Regions from separate parts of the Peribacillus asahii genome, predicted to be linked through region 1. Evidence: riboswitches for the same ligand, from Rfam matches in the RefSeq annotation. Region 1 holds a riboswitch; the other holds the start of a gene.
The links. Region 1 has a riboswitch for cobalamin ahead of BAOM_RS23050 (energy-coupling factor ABC transporter permease). Riboswitches for the same ligand answer to the same signal wherever they lie in the genome.
Positions count from the first base shown of each region.

Region 2: linked by a shared signal. The riboswitch ahead of BAOM_RS04175 (ribonucleoside-diphosphate reductase subunit alpha) and the one ahead of BAOM_RS23050 (energy-coupling factor ABC transporter permease) in region 1 are both predicted to bind cobalamin.

Region 1 is NZ_CP026095.1:4,685,263-4,690,792, reverse strand. Features, by position in the region: tRNA gene BAOM_RS23075 (tRNA-Arg) at 99-172, opposite strand; gene BAOM_RS23070 (hypothetical protein) at 294-473, shown strand; gene BAOM_RS23065 (energy-coupling factor ABC transporter ATP-binding protein) at 546-1,376, opposite strand; gene cbiQ (cobalt ECF transporter T component CbiQ) at 1,376-2,164, opposite strand; gene BAOM_RS23055 (energy-coupling factor ABC transporter substrate-binding protein) at 2,148-2,456, opposite strand; gene BAOM_RS23050 (energy-coupling factor ABC transporter permease) at 2,458-3,201, opposite strand; cobalamin riboswitch at 3,459-3,653, opposite strand; cobalamin riboswitch at 3,914-4,099, shown strand; gene BAOM_RS23045 ((2Fe-2S) ferredoxin domain-containing protein) at 4,246-4,620, shown strand; gene cobJ (precorrin-3B C(17)-methyltransferase) at 4,649-5,530, shown strand, end outside.
Region 2 is NZ_CP026095.1:822,982-828,511, reverse strand. Features, by position in the region: gene fahA (fumarylacetoacetase) at 1-786, shown strand, start outside; gene BAOM_RS04185 (homogentisate 1,2-dioxygenase) at 841-1,995, shown strand; gene BAOM_RS04180 (manganese-dependent inorganic pyrophosphatase) at 2,149-3,078, opposite strand; cobalamin riboswitch at 3,336-3,516, shown strand; gene BAOM_RS04175 (ribonucleoside-diphosphate reductase subunit alpha) at 3,689-5,530, shown strand, end outside.

The DNA.
Region 1 (5,530 bases):
ATGAGCCAAAAACCGTATAAATCCACACTATTTATTAACGGAGCCTTATGATAGAAGAAACCCCCTTATTTAATAAGGGGGTTCAATGTCTGTATAAGCGTCCCAGATAGGAATCGAACCTACGACCTACAGCTTAGGAGGCTGTCGCTCTATCCTGCTGAGCTACTGGGACATATAAAAGAGTCAATGTATTCATTATATTCCTAAGGTGAAAAATTATCAATTGAACGACTGCTCCAATTGTAAAGATAGATTATAATAATGGAAATTAAATATTGAATAGGATGGTTGAAGTGACATTTCGAGAGCGAAAGGAAGAATATAAGCAGAAGCGAGCAGCTAAAAAGAAATCGAACGAAAGCTCTTGGTGGGATATTTTAATTGAAGTGTTATTTTCTGTTCCAGAATTGCTTTTGTTGCCGTTCCGATTAGTGTGGTGGGGAATCCGAGGCTTGATTAAATGGATTTGGTAGATAGGTAAGGTTTTTTCTCTATGTAAGAAGATTCTTCATTCCAAAGAAAAAGAGACTGTTAAAGCAGTCTCTTCATTTCAGTAACTGGAACAATTCTTCTTTGCTGCGGGGCATCGGTCCTTCATCCCGAAGCAGCTGTTTTGTCAGCAATTGTTGTGCCGTTTCAAATACCCACGGTTTTTCTAAATGAGCTTGATTCAGTAATGCTTCGTTATGAAAAACGGTTACAGGGTCACCGTGATACAAAATTTCACCATCGCTCATGACGATGATTTCATCTGCCCATTCATAAGCAAAGTGAACATCATGAGTGGAAAGAATAATCGTTTTATCCTCTTGATGAATATCGCGGAGAATGTGCATGATTTGCTTTGAATAATAGGCATCTAAGCCTGCGGAAGGTTCGTCTAAAATGAAAACTTCCGGATTCATCGCTAATACCCCGGCAATAGCGACACGTTTTTTTTGTCCTAAGCTTAAAAAATGAATGGGGCGATCTTGCAGAGCGGTTACTTCTGTTTGCTCCATTGCCCATTCTACTTGCTTGTGTACTTTTTCCTGCGACCAGCCTAAATTCATTGGGCCAAACGAAATATCTTGTCGTACATTTCCAGAAAACAGCTGTGAATCGGGGTCCTGGAAGACAATACCTACTTGCTTTCTTAATGTCATCAAGAACTTTCGATTATACTGCACCTGTTCTCCCTTGAATAAAATGGAGCCTGTTGTGGGCTGCAAGATTCCGTTTAAATGTTGAAATAAAGTGGATTTACCGGCTCCGTTGTTTCCTAATAGGGCAATTTTCTTCCCTTTTTTAACGGAGAGAGAAAGATTTTTTAACGCTGTTGTACCATCGACATAACGATGGGTGAGCTGGTCAATTTTGAAAAAAAGCTCGTCCATTATAAAGTCCCTCCAAATAATAGATAGACCGCCACGATACTAGCGATAATGGTCGTAATAATTAGCCAATTTACAGCTGAGTACTGATAGTTGTCGTCTATATACATAATGTCCTCTGTGTATCCACGTGAATCCATTGCGATTGTCAGCTCTTTCGCTCGTTTAAAAACGTTAATAAACAAAGAAGAAATTAATAACCCAAGCGAATGCAGCCATTTTTTCGTTGTCATATAGCCAAGTCTAGAATTTTGAGCTTGATAAATATGTATGGCCGTTTCTAAAAACACGAAAATAAAGCGATACGTAATTTCTATTATTTCAATGAGTAATTGCGGTACCTTTAGTTTACGCAGCACTTGAAGAATCGCATTAACGGGTGTTGTTAACGTTAAAAAGTATAAACAGCTTATACTGCTCAATACAACAAAAATAAGATTCATTGCTATTTCAATATTGTTTTCTGTGATGAATACTTTCCAATTACCTAACTCCGCAGACCATAGTGTGTCAGGAGTCACCGTTTCAACACTAGCAAACGAAATAAGAATCGTGAATATTCCTGATAAAAGGAAGAACCCTGGAAGAAGCAGCAATTTAATATAATAACGAGGCGGGATTTTTGCCCCCAAAATGATAAAAGCACTCGTCACAGTGAAGGTGATGAGTGAAACAATCGTGTCTTTGACAGTTAAAGCAAACAGGAGAAGGAATAGCGCGAATGTCATCTTCTCTACGGGGTGAATATGCTTTAGACGATTGAAATACGCATATTTATCGATTAACAACATGTTTAGATGGGCTTTCTGTTTTTTTTGATTTATGTTTTCCTCTTGCATACCCTATAAAGTAGCCGATGAATCCAGCTCCAATTGCTGCTTGAAGAACGAATAATAAGCTTTCAATTTCCCCGCTTGGCGGCTCCCAGATGTTAGAGAACCAAGGTTCATAGCTTGAATTGATTTCGCCAATGGCTTCTTCTGCTTCGCCATCAGCTCCGCCAAACTCAGCTCCTTTTTGAATAAACAGAGGGAAAATCGCTAGGATGACTACTAATCCGAGCAGTAATAGATTTTTTTTCATCTTAACGGGCCTCCTTCGTTAGAACGCGCAGTGCTTTCAATTCGCTTACATTATATTTTTTTAAGAAGTTCATAACAATAACAGTTAATAGACCTTCACTGATTGCTAATGGAATTTGTGTTAACGCAAAGATTCCAGCGAATTTAGTGAAAGAAGCCATGAAACCGCCAACTTCAGAAGGGAATGCTAAAGCAAGTTGAACAGACGTCATGATGTATGTTCCTAAATCGCCAAGTGCTGCTGCTAAGAAAACAGCCACGGAAAAAGACCAGCCAGCTTTTGTTGCGCCTTTATATACAAGATAGGCGATAATCGGTCCAACAACGGCCATGGAAAAAGCGTTCGCTCCAAGCGTTGTTAATCCTCCATGAGCAAGTAATAAAGCTTGAAATAATAAGACGATTGATCCGACGATACTCATTGCAAATGGTCCAAACAGCACCGTACCTAAGCCAACTCCAGTAGGGTGAGAACAGCTTCCGGTAACGGATGGAATTTTCAGTGCGGATAGAACAAAGGCAAAAGCCCCTGACAAACCAAGCATCATTTTTGTTTCAGGGTTTTCTTTGATGCTTTTACGAATCGAACGGAAACCAAGAATTAAAAATGGGAGGGTAACCGCCCACCAGAAGATTGCCCATTCAATAGGGAGGAATCCCTCCATAATATGCATAGCGGAGGCTTTATTAGGAACGAAAAGCAATAATGCGATAAAATAAAGAACTTTCCAATTCAATGTTTTCATACAGGTCTCCTTTTTAATCTTTGCTATTCTAGAAAAACAATCGGCAGCGTTTTACGTACTTTTTTGCCGCTGCCATCACCTCCTCATTTGTTATCCCTGAAGAACGTGAGAGTGCGTCTGAGCTTTGTAAAATTATGTACAAAACAAAAAAGCACTTCTTTCATCCTTGAAAGAAGTGCATAACTGAATAGTAGCAGGACTGTGATTAAAAAACACTGACTAGCTATATATCCGTATCCCCATCCTCGTAGGTTGAAACAGTTTTACTCTTTATGGCAGGTCTCCTGGCTCTGGATCACGACATCATTACAACCTTCCCATCTTAGAGTAGACAGTGGTTCTTACGTAAGTAATGATGCTCCCCATTACAGTGGCGGGACCGCGCCGGACTTGCACCGACTTCCCTTTTAAGCCAAATATCAAAATTTAGCACCGTAAAGTTTATAAAGTTTTAAGATTTCTAGCATAGTGTACCATGAGAGAATTGCTTCTTCTATAAAAATTTTTTTAATGATTGTATTTCAAAAATGAAATATAGAAAAATATTGATTTTTTTAGAAAAAATGGAACAAAAAGCGGAGAATATTTGCTGAACTATTTTCCCTGTACAGGCTAGATTTATATGTAAGTTGTAATTATCTATTTAAAATTTTAAAAAGATGGTATATGATAGGTACAGTTTTACGAATTGAGAGAATATTGTTATAAAACAATTGAATATAAATTTAAAAGTGCCCAAAGTGTCATGCTAGGGATAATAGGGAAATCGGTGAGAATCCGATGCAGCCCCCGCTACTGTAACGCTGATGAAATTGTCAATACCACTGGTGCAAACCGGGAAGGGACAAGAATAAAGAGAAGCGTAAGCCAGGAAACCTGCTTTTAAGTGAAAAAGTAATACTTTTCGGAGGGAAGGGTAGAGGCTGTCAAATATATGGAGCGGCATGTTTATGCTAGTACATGTTATTTTTTAGCTTTTTAAAAACCTTAACTCAAGAGAGTTAAGGTTTTTTTTATTCTCTTCTGCCTAATAGGAGGAAACATATGACAACTTGGAATTTAAAAGGTACAAAGTCTCATCTACTGATCTGTAACGGAAGTAGTTGTATGAGAAAAGGTGGCGAAGAAGTGACACAAGCCGTTCGTGATGAAATTAGTTTACTAGGATTGGATGAAGAGATTCATACGACACGAACTCGTTGCAATGGACGATGCAAAGATGCTTGTATCGTTATTGCCTATCCAGAGGGTAATTGGTATCGAGTTGATTCGCCTGAAATTGGCCGCCAAATTGTTCGGGATATGCATGAACCTAGTCTTGAAACACACAAAGTATATGAATTTGTGAATGGAGAAATGTCACCTAATCCAGCAGCAGCTGCTATTGTAGGGATTTCAAAGAAAAAAGTAGAATCCTAGATTACGGATTACGAAGGGGGATATTTGTATGGCACAAAAAGGGAAACTGTTTGTTGTTGGATTTGGTCCAGGGGACTTTAAACATATTACAACGCGAGCTGTGGAAGCACTTCAAGAAAGTGATTTCATTATCGGTTACAAAACATACGTGGAATTGATTCAAGATTTATTAACTGATCAAGCGATTATTAGTACAGGAATGACAGAAGAAGTATCGCGTGCACAAGAAGCGGTAAAACAAGCGGAAAACGGCAAGAAAGTAGCCGTTATTTCAAGCGGTGATGCAGGAGTCTATGGAATGGCGGGCCTTGTGTATGAGGTCTTAATTGAAAAGGGATGGAAAGAAGCAACAGGTGTTGAAATTGAAATTATTCCTGGGATTTCAGCGATTAATTCCTGTGCATCATTACTTGGGGCACCCGTTATGCATGACTCTTGTACGATTAGTTTGAGTGACCACTTAACACCGTGGGAGCTGATCGCGAAACGAGTTGAAGCAGCGGCACAGGCGGATTTTGTTATTGCGCTTTATAATCCGCGTAGTGGTCGTCGAACAAGACAAATTGTTGAAACACAGCGGATTTTACTGAAATATCGTTCGCCAGATACGCCGGTAGGGCTAGTGAAAAGTGCGTATCGCGAGCGTCAGGAGATTACCATTACGAATTTAGCAGAAATGTTGAATCATGATATTGGAATGCTGACAACTGTTGTAATTGGGAATTCATCGACATTCTTATATGACAATAAAATCATTACGCCTCGTGGCTATCAAAGAAAGTATACATTGGGTTCAGAAAAGCAGCCGTTAAAACCGCATCAACGCTTGAAAAAAGAAGCAGAGCCATGGGCGATGGATCAAGAAACAGGACTTACGCAAGGCTCTTACGGAGAAGCTGCTGTTGGGTTG
Region 2 (5,530 bases), 960 kb from region 1:
ATTCGGCGTCCATTTGGACAACGCAAGTCAAAAAGCACAGATCAGCCCGTATTTAGCCCATCTGTTCAGCTTGATTTTGAACTGGAAATTGGATGGTTCATTGGTCCGGGCAACGACCTTGGCAAACCGATACCAGTTGATCAGGTTGAAGATCATGTTTTCGGACTCGTGCTTGTCAATGACTGGAGCGCCCGTGATATTCAAGCGTGGGAATATCAGCCGCTTGGCCCTTTCCTAGCAAAAAATTTTGCAACATCCATTTCACCATGGGTTGTTCCGCTTGAAGCATTAGAACCATTTCGCGAAGCTGGACCAATCCAGGATCCGGCGCCATTTTCATACTTACAGCAAACAAAAAACGGAGCATTTAATATTGAACTTGATGTATATTTGAGACCAGAAAACCAGCAAGAAGAAACAAAAATCACTCAAACGAATTTCAATTATATGTATTGGTCCATTGCTCAACAAGTCGCCCATCATACGATTACAGGCTGCAATATGCGCCCCGGTGATATGCACGCATCTGGTACAATCAGCGGACCGGAACGAAGTGAACGCGGAAGTATGCTTGAACTTACTTGGCGCGGAGCAGAGTCCATTCAACTCAATAGTGGTGAAAAGCGCGTTTGGATTGAAGACGGCGATGAACTGATCATTCGCGGCTCTTGCCGGGGAGATGGCTACCAGATTGGGTTTGGCGAAGTGCGCGGTACCATCTTACCAGCCTTTTCAGAAACAGAGATTTTAGGGACAAAAAAGTACAGAGGTAAAAACAAAGCGTGAATCACTGGCACAAAATATCATAAAACATCCACATAAAAGAAAGAGGTGTATATCATGCCGCATTACGTAAAAATGGGCCATATTCCTCATAAACGCCACACACAGTTTCGAAAAGAAAATGGAGACCTTTATTATGAGCAGTTAATGGGGACAAAAGGATTTTCCGGCATCCAGTCGCTCATTTATCACATCCATCCGCCAACACAGGTTAAGAAAGCAGAAAAAATTTGCGATATCCGTTATGAATACGAGGAAAAAGATGCGCTTAGACATAGACATTTCCGTACATGGAATACGAAAGCAGGCGGTGATTTTCTTGAAGCACGCCGCATTTTCATGGCAAATGATGATGTAGCAATCGGTATTGCGCGGCCCAATCGGCAGATGAAGTATTTTTATCGAAATGGTGAAGGAGATGAACTGCTATTTGTACATGAAGGAATCGGCAAAATTGAAAGCATTTTCGGAGAATTAAGCTTCACCCCCGGTGATTATCTTGTCATCCCAATCGGCACGACCTATCGTGTTATGCTTGAATCAGAAGAAGCACGATTTTTAATTCTTGAATCTAATTCGGCAATTGTACCGCCCAAGCGCTATCGAAACGAATTTGGACAATTGCTTGAGCACTCTCCATTTTGCGAGCGCGACTTTCGCACCCCGGAAAGATTAGTGACGAAAGATGAGAAAGGAGAATTTGAAGTGCGCGTCCGTGCACAAGGAATGCTTACATCCTATACGTATGATTTCCACCCGCTTGATGCAATCGGATGGGATGGGTACTTGTTTCCATACGCGTTCAGTATCCATGATTTTGAGCCGATAACAGGCCGCGTTCATCAGCCGCCGCCAGTCCACCAAACGTTTGAAGCACACAATTATGTTGTTTGTTCCTTCGTACCTCGTATGTATGATTATCACCCAAAAGCCATTCCCGCTCCATATGTTCATAGCAATGTAGATAGCGATGAAATGCTTTATTACGTAGACGGCAACTTTATGAGCCGGCGCGGGGTTGAAAAAGGATCTATCACTCTGCATCCAAGCGGTTTGCCGCATGGGCCGCATCCTGGGAAAATTGAAGCTAGTATCGGCAAAAAAGAAACGCTCGAACTCGCGGTCATGGTCGACACATTCCAACCGCTCCATATTGTAAAAGAAGCACATCCAACAGAAGATAACAAATATATGAGCAGCTGGCTTCCTTAATCCATCTTCTACAACGGCAGCAACAATGGATGAACGATACGAGCAGTAAATGCGATGAAGTAAGTTCCTTCAACCATTAAGCTGTCCCAAAAATACGTTTACATGTAAAAAGGCTGCCCGAAAGCAACTTTCGAACAGCCTTTATTCTACAAATTATTTTGTAAAAGCATCCGTTAATACTGGAACGATTTGCTTTTTACGAGATACAACACCTTTAAGCGTTGCTGCGTTGTTTGTTAATGATACATTATAAGCTTTTTCAACTGCGCTTGCTTCTTTACCAAGTGCAAGACCTACAGAATCATTATTTAAAATATCTGTTACAACGAAGAAGAATAAATCTAATCCTTTTTCGTCAATCACTTTATTAATCACTGCTTCGATCTCAGCTTGACGAGCAAGTACATCATTTGTATCTACCGCATTTACTTGAGCGATTTCTACTTTTGCTTCTCCCATTGAGAATTCTTTTGCATCAAGAGAAATTAATTGCTCTACTGTTTTGTCGCTTAAATCTGCACCAGCCTTAAGCATTTCTAAACCGTATATTTGAGCATCTACACCAGCAATCTCTGCTAATTCTTTTGCAGCTGCTACATCTTGGTCTGTGCATGTTGGTGATTTAAACAATAATGTATCAGAAATAATAGCTGATAACATTAAACCAGCAATTTCTTTCGGAACTGATTTTCCATTTTCTTTATACAATTTATTTAAAATCGTTGCTGTACATCCAACAGGCTCAGCACGATAATATAACGGATCACTTGTTTCAAAGTTAGCAATACGGTGATGATCAATAACCTCTAACACTTGTACTTGATCGATATCATCTGCACTTTGTTGACGTTCGTTATGGTCAACTAAAATAACGCCAGCTGCTTCGCCAGCTACTTTTTCAACAAGGCGAGGCGCATCGAAATTAAATTGCGTTAATGCATATTGTGTTTCACCATTTACTTCACCTAAACGAACTGGTTCAGCTTCAACACCTAATTGTTTTTTTAAATCAGCATAAGCGATACTAGAACAAATTGTATCTGTATCTGGATTTTTATGTCCGAAAATAAGTACTTTTTCCACGTTATTTCTCCTTTTGTGTAAAATTTTATTGGTAATCTTCCTTTGAAAGGATACCATATGTCCCCTCTATTCTATCACAATTTTAGCCATTTTAAATTCCTAATATTCCTTTTTCCTACTTTTTATATAGGTTAAATAATATAATTCATCCTTTCTATGCTCAAAAATAAATAGTTGAAATTTAGCAAAAGATAGATTATGATAATACTTGCAATCAATACTAGATATTGACAAAAATAAACCAAAAACATCTATATATTGATATATAAAGTAAAGGTGCCAGAGATGGCTAAATAGGGAATCCGGTGAGAATCCGGAACTGTCCTCGCAACTGTAAATGTGACGAAATGAGAAAGCCACCGTATTAATCGGAATACGGGAAGGACTCAAAGTAGAGAGATCATAAGTCAGGAGACCTGCCTATACTTCATTCTAGTTTCTTATTCTTCGAGGATTGAGATGATGAAACGATTGCCTAAAAGCTATCTTTACTAGTCTTTTATTTCAGTCGTTTAATCCACTCATTCTTGAGTGGATTTTTTTATTTACCTAAAATATAAAAAGGAGGCTTCTTCCCTTGACTACTCTAACAAATTCAAAAGAACAAAGCATGTTGCAGCTGGCTTCCCTATCAAATGATTTCGAGCATACACTCCATATGGATAAATACAAACAACGCTTTCAAAAATGGTTGGACCGACAAACAGATGTAAGTGCTGCACAAACGTCTAAGAAGCTTATCCAAATGGCACTTGAGAACGTCGATATTGATGCTCCAGACTGGACATTCGTTGCTGCTGCAGAATTATTACACTCTATGTATCGAGAGGCGCAAATCAATCGCGGATATACAGACACTTCTTACGGCCCGTTCTACGATTTAATCAAACAGCTATCAAGCGTACAAGAAGGACAACGTTACCCTGTTTATAAAGCGGAATTACTAGAATCCTATACAAAAGCAGAAATTGATGAATTAGGCCGCTCTATTGACCCTGAGAAGGATAAGCTTTTCTCTTATATTGGCATCTATTTGCTAAATGACCGTTACTTAGCTCGCCCTGAGAAAAATGCTGTCTATGAGTTACCGCAAGAGCGCTTTATGATTATCGCGATGGAAATTATGCGTAATGAACCGAAAGACAAACGTCTAGATCTAATTAAAGAAGCCTACTGGGCGATGTCTAATCTTTACATGACCGTTGCCACTCCTACACTATCGAATGCAGGAAAAACGCACGGACAACTAAGTTCTTGTTTTATTGATGCTGTAGAAGATTCCATTGATGGCATTTATCTTTCAAACTACGATGCCGCAAAAGTATCCAAGTTTGGCGGCGGCGTTGGATTATACGTAGGAAAAATTCGTTCTCTTGGCTCAGATATTCGCGGCTTCTCTGGAAACAGCTCTGGCACTACTCCTTGGATTCGCCTATTCAATCAAACAGCGGTTAGCGTAGACCAGCTTGGACAACGAAAAGGTGCGATTGCTATTTACTTAGATGCCTGGCATAAAGACATTATGAGTTTCCTAGACTTAAAAACACAAAACGGGGATGACCGTTTGAAAGCTCATGATATTTTTACTGGGGTTTGTATTCCTGATTTATTTATGGAAGCGGTTCGAGACCGTAAAGAATGGTACTTATTCGATCCGCATAGTGTGAAGCAAAACCTCGGCTTCTCTCTTGAAGATTTTTACGATGAGGAAAAGGGCAACGGAAGCTTCCGTAAGCACTACGCACTCGCTGTTGAAGCAGCGGAACATGGTAAACTCCCAAGCTATGCTTACGAAAAAGTACAAGCGATTGATGTCATGAAAGGAATTATGATTTCACAATTAGAAGAAGGAACTCCTTATATGTTCTATCGCGATGAGGTGAATCGGAAAAATCCGAATCGTCATAAAGGAATGATTTATTGCTCGAATCTATGTACCGAAATCGCCCAAAACCTAAGTCCGACATCGATTACAGAAGAATATGAAACAGAAGATGGCGACATTGTTATCGTAAGAAAAAGTGGAGACTTCGTCGTTTGCAATCTTTCTTCTATTAATTTACCGCGTGCTGTTGAAGCGGAAGTTCTAGAACGCTTAATTCCTATCCAAGTACGCATGCTTGATAATGTGATCGATATTAATACCTTACCTGTTAAACAAGCCAAGATTTCTAACCAACGTTATCGTGCGATTGGCCTCGGAACATTCGGATGGCATCACCTGCTTACAGTCAAAAAAATCTATTGGGAATCGGAAGAAGCTATTCAGCTTGCTGATTCTCTATACGAAACAATCGCTTACTTAACGATTCAAGCATCATGCGAACTAGCAAGAGAAAAAGGCAGCTACCGTTATTTCGAAGGTTCAGACTGGCAGACTGGTCACTATTTCGAACTACGCGACTACCATGATGAGAAATGGAACGAACTGAAACAAAACATTCAACAAAAC